2 regions of the Rothia sp. HMSC061D12 genome follow, and region 2 is predicted to be linked to the other one. Evidence: riboswitches for the same ligand, from Rfam matches in the RefSeq annotation. Region 2 holds a riboswitch; the other holds the start of a gene.

Region 1 (9,756 bases), on a different contig from region 2:
GTTCGGCAGTAGCGGGTGGAGCCGCGTTTTCCGGAAGCGCCCTCAGGGTGCCCGAAGCGAAGCAAGGGCGGGTGTCGTCTCCCAAGCAGAGCTAAACACGTACAAAAAGGGACGGTATTATCCGTAGCGACATCAGGGTGTCCGAAGCGAAGCGAGGACGGGTGCCCCTGTAGGAGCGAGGATGATGCCGTCCCTTTTCGCATATCTGGAGAAGCGCTGTAGGAACGAGGACGAATACCGTCTCCCAAGCGGAACCAGAAACGAAACGGACTAGCCCCAGAGGAACTGGATCGTACCCGCCGCAATAGATGCACCGTACGCAACAGCGATAATGACGGCGGCAGCAATGCTCACATGCACATCACGCGGCGAATAGGACGGCACACGAGCCCAGGTGCGTTCGCCTGCGCCGAAGCCGCGCGCCTCCATGGTGATGGCGAGGCGGGAGCCGCGGCGGATAGCCTGCACGAGCAGGGCGAAGCTTTGCCCGCCAAAAGTTTGGGCGCGTCCGGCGAGGGATTGGCCTGCACCGAGTCCGCGGGCGCGTCGTGCCTGGCCGAGGGCGTTCCATTCGGCGAAGAGAATGCCGACGAGGCGCAGGGCGGCGACGGTGGCGAGCACGAACCGGGAGGGTAGTTTGAAGGTTTGTGCGAGGGAGTCGCCCAGGTCGGTCGGGTCGGTGGTGAGTACGAATGCGAGGGTGGGTAGGACCATGGCGAGGGAGCGGATCATCATGGCTGCGCCGACGGCGGCGGAGTCGGTGGTGATGCTGTTGAAGCCGAGGTCGAGGATGGTGGTGCCGCTTTTGGCGCTGAGCATGGCGACGGACCAGCCGGTGGTGATGACGGCGATGAGGATGGGCCAGAAGCGGGCGAGGACGTTGACGGGGCGGAATCCGACGAGGATGAATCCGAGCAGTTCGAGGGCGAAGAGGATTCCGGAGGTGAGGGGGTCGCGCACGATGAGTGCGGCGATGATGAGGGTGAAGGAGACGATGAGTTTTACGCCGGCGTTGAGGTTGCTGAAGTAGCTGGTTCGGTCGATGGTGCCGAAGAAGTCGGTGTTCATGCGTTCTCCTTTCCGGGGGTTGCGGTGGCTTCGAGGGTGATGTGGTTGCCGCCGAGTGCGGCGGTGTAGTCTTCGTCGTGGGTGATGGAGATGATGGCGGTGCCGCCTGCGAGTAGTTCGCGGATGAGGTCGACGAGTTCTGCCCAGGTTCGTGCGTCTTGGCCGAAGGTGGGTTCGTCGAGGATGAGGATTTTGGGTGCGGTGGCGAGTGCGGAGGCTACGGAGAGTCGTCGTTTTTCGCCGCCGGAGAGGGTAAAGGGGTTCGCGTCGAGTAGGTGGGTGAGGCGTAGGCGAGTTGCGAGTTCGTTGGTGCGGGCTGCGAGGTCGTCTTCGTTGAGGGGTTCGCGGGTGAGTGCGGCGAGTCGGCGGGGGCCGAGTTCGAGTTCTTCGCGTACGGTGCCGCGGATGAATTGGTATTCGGGTTCTTGGAAGACGTAGCCGATGCGGCTGAGCATTTGGGCGGGGGTCCAGGTGGGCACGTCCCAGTGGGCGCGCTCGCCGCCGTGGTTGCCGCCGTGGTTGCCGTCGTAATTACGGAGCGCGTCGGTGGCGGTGAGGGTGCCGTTGGGTGCGGTGAGGAGCCCTGCGAGGGTGAGGGCTAGGGTTGATTTGCCGGCGCCGTTGGGTCCGAGCACGCTGAGGTGTTCGCCGGCGTGCAGGGTGAGGTTGATGCCGCTGCGCAGTACGGGCAGGTCGGTGGGTACGGGTGCGGGGGTGTCGCCGAGGCGTTTGATGGTGCGTCGGCGTGCGCGTCGTTGTTTGGGGGTGGGTTGTGCGCGGGTGATGCTGAGGTTTTCGGCGCGAAGTAGCGCCTCGCCGTGCTCGCTATCGCTGTCGTTCTGCGGCGCACGCGGCACGTAGTTGGGTACCCACACGCCTGCGTCGATGAGTTCTTGGCGGGCTTCGGTGAGTACGGTGTCGGGTGCGCCGTCGTGGGTGATGGTGCCGCCTTCGCCGAGTACGATAATGCGGTCCATGTGCGGCGCCCAAATGCTCACGCGGTGTTCTACGACGAGCAGGGTCGCGCCGGTCGCCTCGGCAGCGGTGAGGATGCTGTCGCGTACTTCCTGCACGCCGGAGGGGTCGAGGTTGGCGGTGGGTTCGTCGAGGATCATGGCGCCGGGGTGCATCGAGAGGATGCCCGCCAGGCCGAGGCGCTGTTTCTGCCCGCCGGATAGCGCACTGCTGGGGTGGTCGAGGGGCAGGTGGTTGAGCCCTACTGCGGTGAGGGCTTCGGTGACGCGGCCCCAGATTTCTTCGCGGGGTACGCGCAGGTTTTCGGGGCCGAAGGCGACGTCGTTGCCGACGGTTGCCATGACGATGGAGGATTCGGGGTCCTGCTGCATCATGCCTGCGGTGCCGCGCGCTTCGGCGGGTGCTTGCCCGTTGATGGTGATGGTGCCGCCGGCGGATTCGCCGTCGTCATCGTGGAGCACACCGGCGATGGCGTGCAGGAGCGTCGATTTGCCAGCGCCGGAGGTGCCCAGTAGCAGGACTTTTTCACCGGGGTTGATGGTGAGGTTGAGTCCGCTGATGACGGGTTCTGGGCGTCCGGGGTGGTGCCAGCTGAAGTTGTTGAGCTCGATGCGCGCCCCGCGCGGTGTTGCTTCCATGATGGTTCCTTAGCCTTGTGGCTGCTGTAGTGTGCCGAGTGGTGACTCGTGGTGAGTGACTAGTTGGTGGCTAGTTGCTGGTGGTTAGCGGCGGGTCTTGCCGGATGCCAGCGAGGAGAGCACACCGGTCTTGGCGAGGTTCTGCACGAGAATCCACGCCAGGAAGCCTGCGATAACTGCACCGGAGATGACGGCGCACGCTACGTAGATGATTGCCTTGACCGGTTCCATGTCGGGGTAGTAGATGAAGATTTCGTTAACGCCCATGAACAGGCCGCTGAGCGCACCAGCGAAGATGGCGACGGTTGCGTTCCAGCGGCGGTAGCGGAAGATTGCGAAGGCGATTTCAGCGCCGACGCCCTGGAAGAAGCCGGCAATCAGGATTTCGCCGCTCCACGCGCCGCCGGTGAAGAGTACGGAGATGAACGCTGCGACGATTTCGCCGAAGAGCGCGGCACCGGGCTTGCGGATGAGCAGGCCGCCGAGGGTACCGCCGAGCAGCCATGCGCCGGCGACGATGGGGCGGAATTCGGGTGCTGCTACGAGTGCGGTTTTGGCGGCGGGGCCGACTGCGATGTCCCAGATCCAGAAGATGACGGCGCAGGCTACTGCGATAACTGCGGCGATAACGATTTCGTTGACTCGCCAGCGCAGGTTCGGCTTCTTCGCTTCTTCCTGGGTAGATGCCTGGGAGGCGGGGGTTACGTTCTGTGACATTGGTGATCCTTCCGTCGTTGGAAGGGGAATGTCCTCGCCCTCTGATTGGACGAGGGCATTGAGAAGAAATTCGACTCCCTACGCCGGTACTAACCGGATCAGGTTCGAGGGTCTGCTTAGCACTCTCAGCGCCTCGGTGGCGCTCCCCTGTCGTTTGGGGTTCCTTGTCCGTGCCGTTGTGGTGCGGGTGGAAGCCCAGGTTCGATTGTAGGCGTGTCTGGCTGTTCGTGCCAATTTGCCGCTTTTTGTTTCGTTCTTCTGCCCGCATTACAGAATTGCACGGTGTACAATTTTGGGACGGAGAGGCTCCAAGGCGGCACGAACGCCTTAAACCCTATACGCTAGGGAGTGGCGCTCTTTTCTCACCCAACCCCGAAGGGGTTCACGGGCAGGACGCCGCATCGTATACAGCTAAGGAGATACACATGAACCCCGTCGCTAAGCTTGCTATTGCGGGTATCAACATGGGCGCTGCTGCCCTGGTTGGTAAGGGCCTGGGCGCAGCCTGGACTAAGGCTACCGGTAACCAGCCTCCCGCCATTTCCCACGAGTCTGAAGACACCCTGCGTCAGGTCATCCTCTGGACCGTTCTGACCTCCGTCGCAGGTGCTGTGGTGAGCTTCGGTATTGCTCGCCTGCAGCGTCGTTTCTTCAACTAAGACTTTGCGCCTTCCGCGCGAAAGTTCATGAACTAGGCGGTACGTATCTTCGCTCGGTACGTACCGCCTGGTGTTCCCTCTTCAGCACGCCCGCCCCACTTCAGCCGGTTTCATGCCGCCGCTACGCTGAAGCGCCACCTCGGCATCCGAAAGCACAACTATGACTATTTCTTCTCCCCGTCGTAAGACGAAGGCTCCGCGTAGGGTCGTTGACCACGCGAACAGCCGCCGTTCGGTCGCGTCCTGGGTCATGTGGGATGTTGGTTCGTCGAGCTTCGACTCGATTATGACGACCTTCATTTTCACCGTGTACCTGACCAGTAGCTACTTCGGCACGCCCGAAGAGACCTCTTCGGCGCTGTCGCTGGGTCTGACCATTGCCGGTTTCCTCATTGCGATTCTGGCGCCGGTCACCGGTCAGCGTAACGACAAGTCCGGCAGGGGCATCTTCTGGCTCGGCGTGAATACCATGCTGTTGGTCGGTTCGATGGCGGCGTGCTTCTTCGTGGGCCCCACCCCGCAGTACCTGTGGCTGGGTGTCGCCCTGATTTCTGCGGCGAGCGTGTTCAGCGAGTTCGCGTACGTGAACTACAACGCGGTGCTGCCGCGCATCTCCCACCCGGAGAATATCGGTAAGATTTCGGGCGCCGGATGGGCTGCCGGCTACATTGGCGGCATCCTGGCGCTGGCTGTGGTGCTGTGGGGTTTTGTGCTTACCCCCGAGGTGCTCGGCCTGAGCACCGATAACGCCCTGAATATCCGTGCGGTTGCGCTGTTCGCAGCCGCCTGGTGTCTCATCTTCTGCGTGCCGCTGCTGGTGCGTATGCGCACCCGCGAGCGCTTCCTGCCGGAGGTGCTACCCACCCGCGAGCTGCGCTTCCTGGAGCTCGGTATGGAGCGTCTCTCCCCGGCTCGTCAGGGCGGTCTGCTCGCCTCCTACAAGGCGCTGTGGCGCACCATTAAGCGACTGAAGATGACGTCCCCGCAGACCCTGTGGTTCCTGATTGCTTCGGCGGTGTTCCGTGATGGTCTGTCCGGTATTTTTACGTTCGGCGGTATTCTCGCGGCGGGCACCTTCGGTTTCAGCACTTCCGATGTGATTCTGTTCGGTATTGCCGGTAGCGCCGTCGCCGCGGTTGGTGCGATTCTGGGCGGCTACCTGGATGACTACCTGGGCCCGAAGGCGATTATTGTTATCTCTCTGGTCGGCATTATCTTGGCGGCTACCCCGCTGATGTTCTTCCCCGAACCGGGCGTGTTCTGGGTATGCGCCCTGTTGCTGTGCCTGTTCGTGGGCCCGGCGCAGTCCGCTTCCCGCACCTTCCTGGCTCGCCTGGCTGATCCCGGTACTGAGGGTGAGCTGTTCGGCCTGTACTCGACCACCGGCCGTGCCACCAGCTTCCTGGCACCGATGCTTTTCGGCCTGTGCGTGAGCCTCATGGGCGCGCAGATTTGGGGTGTGCTCGGCATTCTGATTGTTGTGGTGGCGGGTCTGCTCCTGCTGCTGCCGGTGAAGGCTCCCGGTCCTCTGCGTGTGCGTGCGGCTCGCCGCGAGCAGAAGCGTGAGCAGAAGCGCCGCGACAAGGCAGCCAAGTAAGGCGACTCAGTAAGGCTGCTCAGTAAGGCTGCGCGGGGCTAAACACCCCGCACCCCGCAAACGCAACCTCGCAAACACAACAGGAGGGGCGGGTAGAAGATAATTCTTCTACCCGCCCCTCCTTCGTGCTTAAGCAGTGCTTATTCGGCGGTGCTCATCAGCGGAGAACCGCGGTGGCTAGTCCTCCACCACGTCATCCTCATCATCAGAGACAGCATCCTCAGAAGAGTCCAGCGCAATCTGCTGCTCTTCCTCATCCAGAACCTCATCACTGGTCATCTGAGCCCAGGTTGCGTCATCAATCAGCGGATCATCAATCACACGAACCCACAGCATCGAACCAGCCGCCAGGGCGCTCAGGTTCTCGTCATACGCCTCAGCAGGCAGACCCTCAAAGATCTCAGCCAGACGCGCAAACAGGTCATCGTACGAAATGTCGCCCTCAGCCTGCAGCCAGCACTCAGCCGCAAACTCAGACAGCTCATTCAGCTCAGTGTCACACAGCAGCATGAACGGGCCGTCCTCGCCCACACGCACACCCGAAGTACCCGGCATACGAGACACCGCAATCGTACCGTTCAAGAACACACCCGGCAGGTGATCCTCAACCGTGTACTTCTCCAGGCTCTCAACCTCATCAGCGTTCGGCAGCTCACCACCATTCAGCAGATCCTGAACCAGCGGCAAAGTATCCTCAACCTCCGAGTACACCAGGCGCCACACGCCACCGCAACGCTCCACCAGCTTAGCCAGCGACACAACACCCTCAGGGTGACGCGCCAGCCCCGAACTCTGCTCACTCAAGAACACCAGAGCCTCATGCAGTGGAACACGCTCAAAATACGGCTCAGAAGCCGACTCATCACGAGAAATGAACACAATACGCGACAACTCATAGCTGAGATCATCACAATCAACCACGTTCAGACCCAGATCCACCGGGTTCTGCTGATCCTTCGGCGCATTCGGGTCAACAATCACAGACAACGGCTTCGGATACGGCGACACAACACCCTCATCCGAAATAATCGCAGTCTCATCAGTCAGGTACGCAAACTTCGAACCCAAGAAACGCGACGCAGTCGTCTTACCGCTACCAGAAACACCCACCAGCGCAACAGCGCGCTTCGACTCAGGGTCACCAATAACAGCCGCATGCAGCATCACACCGCGACCAACCAGCTGCTCAATCATCGCCAACGTAATACGGCTCGTCAGATCCTGCATACCTAAATCATCATCAGCCACACGCAGCGTCGAAACCTTATCAAACGAACCCATCAACGGATTCGCCAAATCCATCACCGACTCATCAGTCGGTGCATGAACCAACATCACCTGATCAAAACGAGACAACGAAGCATACGCCTCATCAGGAGTATCAAAAAACTCCGGAGCAAGAGGCTCCCACGCCTTCTTAAAACGCTCCACAAAAGAGTCCGACATATCAATCAGATACAAAGAAACTTCCGCGCCAGCAACACGCAGAACAACAGGCTTCAGATTCATCAAAAATCCTTAGAGAGTGAGAGATAAAAACCCGCACGCGAGTGAACGCACGAGCACAACAGACGGAAAAACCGCCCGACGCGGGCGCACAAACACACAGCCTGCACGCCCGCACCCCAAAACGGGAAAGACTAAGACTCCACAGAACCATCCGCAGGAATCATCGTCTGATGAAAATTCAAATAACTACGCGAAGCAGTCGGGCCACGCTGACCCTGGTAACGGTTACCATACGCACCAGAACCATACGGATGCTCAGTCGGGCTACTCAAACGGAAGAAACACAACTGACCAACCTTAGAACCCGGCCACAACATAATCGGCAAAGTCGCCATATTCGACAACTCAAGCGTCACATGCCCCGAAAAACCAGGATCAATAAAACCAGCCGTAGAGTGAGTCAACAAACCCAGACGGCCCAACGACGACTTACCCTCCAAACGGGCAGCCACATCATCAGGCAGAGTCACCTTCTCATACGTAGAACCCAACACAAACTCACCCGGATGCAGAATAAACGGCTCATCAGGAGCCACCTCAACCAGGCGCGTCAAATCCTCCTGCGGCTGAGCAGGATCAATATGCGGGTACTTATGGTTATCAAACAGACGGAAGAAACGATCAATCCTCACGTCCACACTTGCAGGCTGAATCATCGACTCATCGAACGGATCAAGAACGATGCGCCCATCAGCAATCTCTTGACGAATATCGCGATCTGAAATAAGCACGTTTAAAGGATACCTGGCAAACACCACCCACGTGCAGGCATCCACCAGCCCCAGCACACAGGCCTACATCACATTTCAACCCCGCCGCCCCGCCCACAAACAGCCGCAACACATTTCACCCCCAGCAAGCAGGCACGATACACTGAAAAAGATGCGGCTGTAGCTCAATGGTAGAGCGCACGCTTCCCAAGCCTGATACGCGGGTTCGATTCCCGTCAGCCGCTCTCCACCCCCTTACCAGTTCGGTAAGGGGTTTTTGTTTTGGGTTGCTTTGGGTATGGCTGGTCGAGGCGGTATGTTCCTTGCTCCTGCAGGGAACCCGTCCTCGCTCCGCTTCGGACACCCTGATGTCGCGACGGAACATACCGACCTCTCCCCTACTAACTCTCTCCCCTTCTCCGGGCAGGTGGAGTAGTGGGTGCGGCTGCGCGGCTGGGAACGAACCGCGGTCCCTCGGCTTGGGAAGAGTGTGCGGGAACGGGGAGGGGGAATACTGGGGTGAGGTACCGCAGACAGCTCGCCAAGAATGAACATTAAGTTGAGGGCATTGCGGTGACTCCGTATGGGAGGTCAGGGCACCTTCCTGCGGGCTCGCGACAAGAAGGTTTCAGCACGACCATTCGCGCACACACCTCACAACGCTTGAAGGATGTTCAACTCACCACACAGTTGTGCTAACCTAACCACAGAAATTCAACGAGAGAATTTCTAAAAAACATCTACTCGACGAGGAATCGTAGACCCGCATGACCCGCGAAACGCACCCCTACACCACCCCCGCACGCCCCCTCGCCCTGAACCTCTACCTCGTCACAGGCGACAACCCCCTCGAAACCGTCCGGGCAGCCAAACACGCCACCTGCATCCAAGTCAGGTCCAAACCCATCAGCGCGCGTGAGCTCTACCAGCTCACCGAAGCTATCGCCGGCATCATCCAGCCGCACCAGACCCTCCTCATCGACGACCGTGTAGACGTCGCCCTCGCGCTGCGTGCCCGCGGCGTGCGCGTTGACGGTGTGCACATCGGTCAAGACGACCTGCCCGTAGCCGACGCCCGCGCCCTCCTCGGCGCCGACGCAATTATCGGCCTGACCACCGGCACCCGGCAGCTCGTCGAAGAATCCAACAAAATCGCGCACCTGATCGACTACATTGGCACCGGGCCGTTCCGCCCCAGCCCCACCAAGCAGTCCAACCGCCCGCCCCTCGGCATTGAGGGGCTCCGCGAACTTGCCGAGCTGTCCACCGTACCGACCGTAGCTATCGGCGACATCACCCCCAAAGACTGCCCCGCCATCCGCACCACCGGGGTCGCCGGAATCGCCATGGTCCGCGCCTTCGTCGACAACCCCGCGCTGCAGGCATAGCCATGACCATCACCATCATTGGCGGCGGAATCATTGGCCTCACCACCGCGTTTGAGCTCACCGAACGCGGCGAAAACGTGCACCTCATCGACGCCGAAACCGGCGACTACGGCACCGCCGACGACGGCACGGCGCTCTACCCCGCTGCCAGCCACTACGCCGGCGGCATGCTCGCGCCCATCGCAGAAGTGCAATTCCAGCAGGACGCGCTCTTCCCGCTCATGACCGCCAGCGCCGACGCCTACCCCTCCCTCATGGGCAGGCTCAGCCGCGCCACCGACCTGCCTACCGGCTACGACACCACCGGCACGCTCATCATCGCAGCCGACCGCGCCGACGCCGAGCACCTGCAACGCACCCGCACCTACTACCGGGACATGAACCGCCCCGCAGACCCCGTCACCCCCACGCAGGCACGCGCCCTCGAACCGCTCCTGGCGCCGCGTATCGCCGGCGCTGTGAGCATCCCCAGCGACCATCAGCTGCACCCGCGGC
Region 2 (9,756 bases):
GGTAGTCGTCGCAGCCATCACCTTCATCGTGATCAACGAGTTCTTCGGCTGGGGCACCTCCATGACCCTCAGCGCGGAACTTGGCCGCGACTGGCGCATCTACATCAACCGGCTCATGGGGCGCACCCGCGCTGGCGTAGACTCCGGCGAAGCGGTCACCGTCATGAACAAAGACGTACGCCGCATTACGGACGTCTACTTCTCACTGCCGCTATTCGTCAACGCCATGATCATCGCGACCCTCGGTGCCGTGCAGCTCTGGCTCATCAACCCCGTCACCGCGGTCGTCACCCTCATCGGTACGCTCATCGTGGTCGGCGTGATTGCCTGGTACTCGTCCTTCCTCGAATCGAAGATTGGCGAATACCGCGAAAAGGACGGTGAAGCCTCCTCACGCGCCTCCGATATCGCCACCGGCCTGCGCACCATTGCCGGCCTCGGTGCCGAAGAGCAGATGCGTGAACGCTACCATCGCGGCACCGACGAAGTTTTCGACAGCTACATGCGCTACGAAAAGACGCACCGCTGGATGTACCTCATCCGCGCGCTGCTCGGCGGTGCCGTGACCCTGCTCGGCATCGGCTTCGCTCTCACCGGCCACGTCGAAAACGGCCGCTGGGTATCCGACACGCCTGCCGCGTCCCTGGTGACCGTCGCCTCCATTATCGCGATGATGGGCGGCCCCATCTGGATTACCCAGAACTTCCTCACCGCATGGCGATACGCCAAGATTGCGCTCGCCAAGGTCGCCCGCCTCGAAGGTCACGCGGGCGTACGCCAGGGCGTGCTGAAGAGCCCGCGCACCGACGAGGAAATGGCGCAGCTGGCACACGCCGAACAGGCAGTCGAGGCGAGCACCCTCGAGGTGCCCGTACCCGTCGCCCCCGCCGGTGCAAGCAACCCGCGCATCGTGTACGTCAACCCGCGCGACTACAACCTCACCGCGCAAGACTACGCCGAGGCGCTTGCCCGCACCCTGCGACGCGGGGGAGAGGACCTCAAGGACGCAACCGGTCGCCGCGTGCTGCTGAGCGAACCCAACCCCATGATTTTCGCGGGAACCCTGCAGGAGCACCTGCGCTTGGGCACCGTGCCGAACCCCGACGAGGAGCTGGCACAGGCGAAGGATGAGGAACTGCTGAAGATTACCGACTCCCGCGAAATCGCCTACCGACTGGGCGGACGCAACCCCGAAGACTACTTCGCCGCCCGCATCACCAGCGAAGGCGCGAACCTCTCCGGTGGTCAGCGTCAGCGTCTGGCGCTCGCCCGCGCACTCGCACAGGACGCGCAGGTGCTCATCCTGACCGAGCCGCTGAACTCCGTGGACGAACCCAGCCAGCGCTACATCTACGATGCGATGGAAACCCAGATCGGTAGCGACCGCCTGCCCGTCGGCTACCCCGGCCTGCTACAGGATTTGGAGCAGGTCTACGTTGTCTCCACAACCGCGGAGACGACCCGCCGCATGGAACGCGACGGCTACCCGGAAACCACTCAGTCTGAAACCACTCAGAATCAGGAGGTGAACTAGCATGGCAAAGCAGCTCCCCATCGAAACCCCCGCCTACGTGGCACGCCGCATGTGGAACTACCTCGCGGCGCATAAGGGGCGAGCCCTCTACACCTTCGTCATCTACATGGTCAGTACCCTCATGGGTGCGGTGGTGCCCCTGCAGATTGGTGCCACCGTGGACGACGTGGTGGCGGGCAAGTTCTCCAGCTACCCGTGGCAGCCGATTCTGATTATCCTGGCGGCGTTCATCGTGCAGGCAATAACCCTCATGGTCTCCTCGTACAGCGCGGCGCGACTGGGTGCGCTCGTCACCCGTGACGCCAACCAGGACACCCTCGACGGCACCCTCGACCTGGACGCACGCACCGTGGAAGAAGCCGGCAGCGGCGACCTGCTCACCCGCGTGACCGACGACCTGTCCTCGGCAGCCAAGTCCGTCAGTGAGGACCTGCTCGGCGCGATTTACGTGCTGCTGTACTTCCTGATCTCCACCATCTCGCTAGCGGTTGTGAGCCCGGCTATGGGCCTGATTATGCTACCCATGATTGCCGGTCTTGCCCTCATCATGTCGAAGATGCTGCCGCTCATGGCGGCACGCAACCAGACCACCCAGGAGCGCGTGAGCGACCTCAACAGCGTGCTGACCGAGAACATTCGCGGCACCTCCACGATCCGTGAGCTGGGCGTTCATACCGCCCGCGAAGACGCCTTCGCCGGTGAGAACAAGCGCCAGTTCGCTGCGCAGCTGGGCATGGTGCGCATCCGCCAGCTGTACTTCACCGTGGATGCTATCAACGCCTGGATCCCCACGATTCTGTGTATGCTCTGGGGCGCCGCCTGCGTGGCTCTCGGCTGGGCAAGCTGGGGCGCCGTGGCGACCGCCTCGGTCATGGTTTTCAGCCTGCGAATCCTCGCCGACATGCTGAACCACCACGTCAGCAGCCTGCGCATCATGCTGGTGAACATGGGTCGTGTGTTCGGTGTGGTCTCCCTGGCGAAGAAGCAGCGTGAGGCGCGTGCACAGCACCGTGCCGAAGCGTTCGCCGCCGTATCTGATGAAGCCGTGAAGAACCCGGAGTACGCCATTGACTGCACCGACGTCTCCTACGGCTACTCGCCGGACGCCCTCGTTCTGGAAGGTATCAACCTGAAGATTCGCCGCGGTGAGGCACTTGCCCTGGTGGGTCGTTCCGGTTCGGGTAAGACCACCCTGGCTCGTCTGATTGGCGGTTCGCTGACCGCCCTGGAGGGCACCATCACCGTGATGGGTCGCCCGGTTGGTCACGGCGACTTCCCGACCGATGCCGCCGCCGACGGCCGCCCGCGCCTGCTGGTCTGCACCCAGGAAGCGCATGTCTTCTTCGGCACCCTCGCCGATAACTTTACGGTGGTCGTGCCGGATGCAACCGTCGAGCAGATGGGCGAGGCACTGGACGCTATCGGTGCCCGCTGGTGGCGCGACCTGCCGCAGGGCATGGATACTGTCGTGAGCGGCGCGGATTCGCCGCTGACCCGCGACCAGATTCAGCAGCTGGCGCTGGCACGTATTGTGCTTGCTGACCCGCACGCCGTGATTCTGGACGAGTCCACCACCCAGCTGGAGCTCGCGGACGCAACCGAGTCCCTGAGCGCCGTGCTGGCGAACCGTGCGGTGCTGATCATTTCGCACGATGCGCGTATCGCCTCGCTGGCTGACCGTGCGGTCCTGCTACACGAGGGTAGGATCATTGCGGAGGGTTCACCGGCAGAGATTTTCGCCCTGACCTAAACCCTCTAGCCTAAGCCCGGTTGATATGTCCGGCGATATGCCCGGCTGATAGTGCCCGGTACCGTGTGAAGCGGTGCCGGGCACTACTCGTTTAACGGGTGCTTTGGGGCGGTGGCTTGGGGGAGTGATTGGTGCTGGGATGATGTGTGGATGGGACGCGTTGTGAAGAGCACCGTTGTGAAGGGCGCCGACAAACGAAAATTTCGGAGAGATTCACTGGTCACCCGCAAAACTTTCAGTTACTAAGAATCATTGTGATAACCTGGCAGAGCGATATGGGGTGCCTTGAGACGACTGCGACCCGCTAACCCGCCCAACTGACCGCCCAACGAAGGGCTACGGCACAGCGGACGCACGAAACGGCGTAAGAACACAACACTCAAGGCTGAGAGAATCACCCATTGAACCTGCTCTAGTTCGAACTAGCGAAGGGATTATCGATGATGGCAGAGCAGCCTACCGCGCCCGCGTGCGCACCCACCACCAACCCTGTACCCGGCGCGAGCGCTCCCGGAAACCCCCGGGCACCCCAGACAGCTCGCGTGCCGAGGGTCCTCTCGATTGCGGGAACCGACCCCTCCGGCGGTGCGGGTATTCAGGCGGATCTTAAATCCATTACGGCATCCGGCGGTTACGGCATGTGCGTGACCACCTCACTGGTCGCCCAGAACACCTGCGGGGTCCGTGAAGTGTTCACCCCGCCCCTGGAGTTTTTGACCGCGCAGCTTGCCGCCGTTTTTGATGACGTCACGGTGGACGCCGTGAAAATCGGTATGCTCGGCGACGCGGACACGATCCGCACCGTCCGCACCTGGCTGAGCGAACACCCCGTGCCCGTGGTCGTACTCGACCCGGTCATGATTGCATCCAGCGGTGACCGTCTGCTACAGGCGGAAGCGGAGCAGGCGCTACGCGACCTCGTGCCGCTCGTGGATGTGATTACCCCGAACATTCCGGAGCTCGCTGTGCTCTGCGAGAAGGAACCCGCTCAGACCTTTGATGAGGCGCACGAGCAGGCGGCGAACCTCGCGGCGGCGACCGGAACCACCGTCATTGTGAAGGGCGGCCACCTGTGCGGTCAGGACGCCGGTAACACCGCGGTCTTCCCGGACGGCACCTGCGCGCACGTGCGCACCCCGCGTCTGGACAGCCGCAATACGCACGGCACCGGATGCTCCCTGTCCTCCTCGCTGGCAACCCGCCTGGGCGTGGAGCTACTGCAGCACGCGGAGGCCGCAGAGCCTGCCGCAGACCAGAAGAACACTCTGACCAGCGACGATACCCACCGTGCCCTGCAGTGGAGCACCCGCTGGCTCCACGAGTCCATTGCCGCAGGTGCCGGTTTGCAGGTCGGTTCCGGTGAGGGTCACGGCCCGGTGGATCACGCCGCCCGTGCCCGCCGTCTGGAGGCTGCAGCCTCCGCCTACCCGTGGCATCACCTGCTCGCCACTACCGACTCTGAGGGCAACGCTCTTGATGGCACCAGCCCGGAGCGACTGCTGCCGGTCAGCCCCGTATCCGCCGGTGAAGCCGTCGTAAAGCCCGCCGGCCCCTGGACCGCCGCGCTCTGGGCTGCGGGAGGCGAAACCTGGCGCCAGATTCTGGACTTGCCCTTCGTGCGTGCCCTCGGCGACGGCACCCTCGACGAGGACCTGTTCTCCTTCTACCTGGACCAGGACGCCCTCTACCTGCGCGACTATTCGCGTGCGCTCGCGACCCTTTCGGCGCGTGCCGACACCGCTGAGGCGCAGGTGCACTGGGCGGCTGGCGCGCACGAGGCGATTGCCGCCGAATCGCAGCTGCACGAGGGCTGGTTGGCGAACCGCGCACGCCTGGGTGGGCCTTCGCCCGTTACGATGGGGTACACGAATTTCCTGCGCGCCTCCGCCGCCGGTGATGATTACGTGGTCGGCGCAGCCGCTATCTTGCCCTGCTACTGGCTGTACGAAGAGGTGGGCGCCGTGCTCTCCTCGCAGAACCACGCGGACCACCCGTACGCGGAGTGGTTGAGCCTGTACGGTGGCGAGGAGTTTGCCGCGGATGTGGCGCGTAGCCTCGAGGAGGTGGAGCGTGCGTTTGAGGCGGCTTCACCGGCTCAGCGTGTCCGCGCAGCGCGGGCGTACCTGTCGGCGTGCGTGTATGAGCGTGAGTTCTTCGACCAGGCTCACCGGGCACTGCGCTAGCTAACTTGCGCTCCGTTGAGGAGTTGAGGTTAGGGCTCGCGCGGGGTTCGGTTCACCGGTGGTTTAGGCGCCGATTTTTGGGCCGAATACCGCCCCGGCATGGCGCGAGATGGGTGATTGATGCTTCACTCAAACTGCCGCCGGTTCGGGTGTTGTGCCGGTTATGCTTAAGGCGTCGGTGAAAACCGTTTGCGGCAGGATTCCGGCCCTCACCCAACTGGCTGATGTACCTGCCGCGCCCGCACCTCTACGGCGTGTAACCGACCAGTTTGGCCCGTCGCAACCACCTCATCCAACCCCCGCGGCGGGCCAAACGCCTTCCTTCCCAGTTTTCGGGGCTTCGTTTGAAAGCGTGTGGCGTGTAAATCCCGCATAGAAATATCCCGTGCAGATACTCTCATCTGCACGGGATATTTTGCTGTTCTGTTTTCTGCTCTGCCCTCGTCTATAGCCGCAGATTGGGTGAATCTTATGCGCCCTGGTTCTCACGAACCTCTTTCTTTTCCGCCTGGTAGCCGAAGCAGAACGCAGCGCCCGCGATCAGCGCCGCCAACCAGATGGAAAATACGCCAAACCATCGGGTGACAAGCGCCATGAGAATCACGCCAGCTATGAAAGAGGCGACTACGAGAGAGTAATCAATGGCTTTGAGCAGAGCCGTACGGCGCTGTGCCTTCGCCTCATTTTTTGTGTCTCCGTCGGGGGTTTTCCGCGTGAGGTACAGCGAACCGGCGGTGTACCAGGCACTGAGCATTTTGCGCCAGTTGCCGCTGGTCATGAAGAGCGAAAAGGGGTTTTCGCCAATGCGTGTATCCGCGAGGGCGTGAATCATCAGACCGACGGTGAACGCCAGCGCGCCCACCTGAAAGCTATTGCTCAGAGTTCTATCCATGAAGGGTACCGCGAAGCAGACCAGAAGGAACGGCAGGAGTGTGCCGATGCGCCAGTGTCTCATCCGGGCACGTTGACCGAGTAGATCATGAATGAAATGCCCTGCCAGATACCCGAAGCTGAAAAGAATAACGGAGAGCCAGCGCAGGTGCACCACATGCGGTGCGTCACGGTGCAGATCGGCGATGAGCAGAATAAAGTTACCGGTCTGTGTGGCGACGAGGGCCTCGTAGCGCATGTGCGAGAAGACGTCTACCGCGCCGCCCAGGGAAGCGAGGAGTAGCGCCATGATGCGCCCGTAGCGGCGAGGCGCGGGAATACGTCCAAGAGTCTCGCGGAGGTGGTGAAGCATGCGACCGCCCTCATCTGTCGGTAGTAGGTTCTGAAGACCCAGCCGGCGGGGCCTTCCAGTTCCATGCTACGGCATGGGGGGGCGGCGGTATAGAGAACAGGGGAGGAGCCCCGCGGGCCGGCCGCCGTTAAAGCGTAGGCCCCGAGCAGCTATCTGCTCGGGGCCTACGTACTATTCGGTTTTTAGCTTAGGAGGAGTAGCCTACTTGCTCTCGCCCTTGAGCGCACCCACGAGGGGGCCGATGACGTCCATGGGCAGCGGGAAGACCACGGTCGAGTTCTGGTCGGCGCCCAGCTCCAGCAGGGTCTGCAGGTAACGCAGCTGCAGGGAGGCGGGGGACTGGCTCAGAATGTCGGATGCTTCCTTCAGCTCGCTCGAGGCCTCCAGCTCACCGCGTGCCGAAATGATCTTTGCGCGGCGCTCACGCTCAGCCTCAGCCTCGCGAGCCATGGCACGCTGCATAGCCTCGGGAATCTCAACGTCCTTAATTTCGACGAGCTCCACCTGAATACCCCACGGCTCGGTGCGCGAACCGATGATGGAACGCAGGTCCTCGTTCAGGTCCTCGCGGTGTGCGAGCAGGGTGTCCAGGTCAACACGACCGAGCAGGGAACGCAGGGTGGTCTGTGCAATCTGGCTGGTGGCAATCGGGTAGTTCTCAACCTCAAGCACGGCATTCTTGGCGTTGGTCACGCGGAAGAGGACCACGGCGTTCACGCGGGCGGGAACGTTGTCCTTGGTGATGACTTCCTGCGGGGGAATGGTCAGGGTGATAACACGCATATCAACGCGCTGCAGGGAGTCAACGAGGGGGAAGACGACGTTCAGGCCGGGCTTCAGCTCCGAACGCAGGTGACCGAAGCGGAAAGAGACGCCACGCTCGTATTCGGGGATGACGCGGAACATACGAATCAGAATAAAAAGAACAATGACGGCAACTGGGATGAGGATAGTTGCCAAAGTGACGGGATCCATGGTTTTCCTTCACAAATATTGGGGGAGGACGGTATGTGTGCCCACCTGCCCGCGCCTCGTACGGTGCAGGTAGTAGGGGGTGCCCGGTTACCGGGCTGTGTGTGGGGGGGGGAGTTTAGGGAGGGGAATTTTCCGTCCCGGCGCACCTCGCGGCGGTCGGTGCTTTAGCGGCACCCCGCAAGGAAAACTCAAAAGAGGAATAAAAGAGAATTCCATGCAGGGTGGCCGCCGAAGCTAACAGACGGGACCAATCGACCGGTCAGCCGCCGGAACGGAAAAACTTGTGCAGCGCTACTTCTTCGCCATCTGCTCTGCCAGCTTTTCAGCAGCCTCAACCTCAGCCAGGTTCTGCTCCTGCAGGACCTCGTTCGTGGTCTTGTGCAGTCGCTTAACCGAGGTGCCGGTACCGCTCCATGCGGGGCGGTCCGGGTCGAGGGCAGAGGTACGAACCGGCAGGGTTGCATCCGCAATCATCTGCTTGCGGGTCTGCTCGGTACGGCGCTTACGCTCATTCGACACGCCACCCCACTTTGCCGCGAAACGGTCCATCTTCACGTTCACCGATTCGTCAGCGGTGGATGCGTGAATATGCTTCGGATCGTTCTCGAAGTTCGCGGGGGAACGCATGAGCTTCACAGCCAGCGGGTAGGTCAGCGACAGGCAGACCACCGCGGCGGCACCCTCCACCAGAAGCTCCAGCGGGGAGTGCCAGACGATGGCGGCACCAATCAGGATGACCACACCCAGCAGCGAGACAGCAACCGCCAGCCCGCGGTGGAAACGACCCGACTCGGAGTAGGGCCATTCGTCCACTTCGCGGGTGAGCTCGCGGCCGTTCGCCGAGACGGTGCAGCTGTCCTTAATCGGGCAGGTGTTGCACACGCTGGGCTTGGCGCGGTAACGCATCACTCGGTTATCCGAGTCGAATGCGGTCGCCCACAGCCACTGGTCTTCGGGGCAGAGCCACGCGTCGCTCTCTTGGTGGTAGGTGAACCCGAAGGTTCGCGCTGCCACCATGCGCTGGCTGGTGCGCTTGGCGAGAATATCGAAGCCCCAACCCACGGCGACCAGGCCGAGCGCGTACACGCAGGCCAGCCACACGAGGAAAGAAACTCCAGCAATCTGCTCAGGCATGGTTAGCCTCGACGATCGCTACGGTAGGGGCTGGTCTGCTCGGGCAGCTCCTCGGCAGCCTTAGCGCCGGCGAACTCTGCGATGCGAGCGTCCTCAACCACCTCGTACAGCGGCGGTTCGGGCAGCTCCAGGACGGTTTCCTTAGCGTTCTTGGAGAAGATCTCCTTGATACCCAGCAGAGCCAGCTTAATCAGCGGGATAATGCCGACCAGGAAGATGACGTCACCGGGCATGCGCATCCAACCCATCACGGCGGAAGCGCCGTCGTGGATGAACGCGAAGGAACGAGCCTCGTAGTAGCCTTCACCCACGGACTTGTACAGCTGAGCAATACCCAGCGGCAGCAGCGAGATGAAGGACATCCACAGCAGACCAATGTTCAGGGTCCAGAAGGAGAACTTCAGACCCTTCTCAGGCCACTTGTCCTCAGGGATCAGGTAGCGCAGACCAAACACCGCGAACGCGATCGCGAGCATACCGTACACACCCATCATGGATGCGTGTGCGTGGTTTGCGGTCAGTGCCGTACCAATCTCGAAGTAGGACACGATCGGCAGGTTAATCAGGAAGCCGAACACACCTGCGCCGAGGAAGTTCCAGAAGCCCACAGCAATCAGGAACATAACAGCCCAACGGTGCGGGAAAGGCTTGGTGCGGTTGGAGTACTGGCGAGCACCCAGCTGCATGAAGCCCCATGCCTCAACGGTCAGGAAGGTCAGCGGGATAACCTCAGCTGCGGAGAAGAACGCACCGAATGCCATCTGCTCGGAGGGGGTACCGACGAAGTAGGTGTGGTGCAGAGTACCGATCACACCACCGACGGAGTAGAGCACGGCGTCCATCATGATGATGGCGATTGCGATGCGCTCGCGGACCACGCCGAGCAGCACGAAGATGTACGCCACCATCACGGTGGTGAACAGTTCGAGGAAGTCCT

Evidence for each region. A riboswitch is a leader RNA that binds a small molecule or an ion and turns the genes downstream of it on or off. The one in region 2 is predicted to bind thiamine pyrophosphate.
Region 1: linked by a shared signal. The riboswitch ahead of HMPREF2682_RS07925 (ECF transporter S component) and the one ahead of HMPREF2682_RS01325 (bifunctional hydroxymethylpyrimidine kinase/phosphomethylpyrimidine kinase) in region 2 are both predicted to bind thiamine pyrophosphate.

The regions. Positions count from the first base shown of each region.
Region 1 covers NZ_KV830309.1:1,205-10,960, forward strand. Annotated here, with positions in the region: gene HMPREF2682_RS07915 (energy-coupling factor transporter transmembrane component T family protein) at 271-1,068, opposite strand; gene HMPREF2682_RS07920 (ABC transporter ATP-binding protein) at 1,065-2,681, opposite strand; gene HMPREF2682_RS07925 (ECF transporter S component) at 2,766-3,398, opposite strand; TPP riboswitch at 3,457-3,557, opposite strand; gene HMPREF2682_RS07930 (DUF4235 domain-containing protein) at 3,824-4,057, shown strand; gene HMPREF2682_RS07935 (MFS transporter) at 4,218-5,654, shown strand; gene HMPREF2682_RS07940 (P-loop NTPase family protein) at 5,832-7,163, opposite strand; gene dcd (dCTP deaminase) at 7,295-7,894, opposite strand; tRNA gene HMPREF2682_RS07950 (tRNA-Gly) at 8,048-8,118, shown strand; gene HMPREF2682_RS07955 (thiamine phosphate synthase) at 8,641-9,261, shown strand; gene thiO (glycine oxidase ThiO) at 9,264-9,756, shown strand, end outside.
Region 2 covers NZ_KV830305.1:340,303-350,058, forward strand. Annotated here, with positions in the region: gene HMPREF2682_RS01315 (ABC transporter transmembrane domain-containing protein) at 1-1,534, shown strand, start outside; gene HMPREF2682_RS01320 (ABC transporter ATP-binding protein) at 1,536-3,284, shown strand; TPP riboswitch at 3,551-3,736, shown strand; gene HMPREF2682_RS01325 (bifunctional hydroxymethylpyrimidine kinase/phosphomethylpyrimidine kinase) at 3,725-5,467, shown strand; gene HMPREF2682_RS01330 (YoaK family protein) at 5,937-6,710, opposite strand; gene HMPREF2682_RS01335 (slipin family protein) at 6,912-7,685, opposite strand; gene HMPREF2682_RS01340 (transposase) at 7,977-8,819, opposite strand; gene HMPREF2682_RS01345 (nitric-oxide reductase large subunit) at 8,822-9,756, opposite strand, start outside.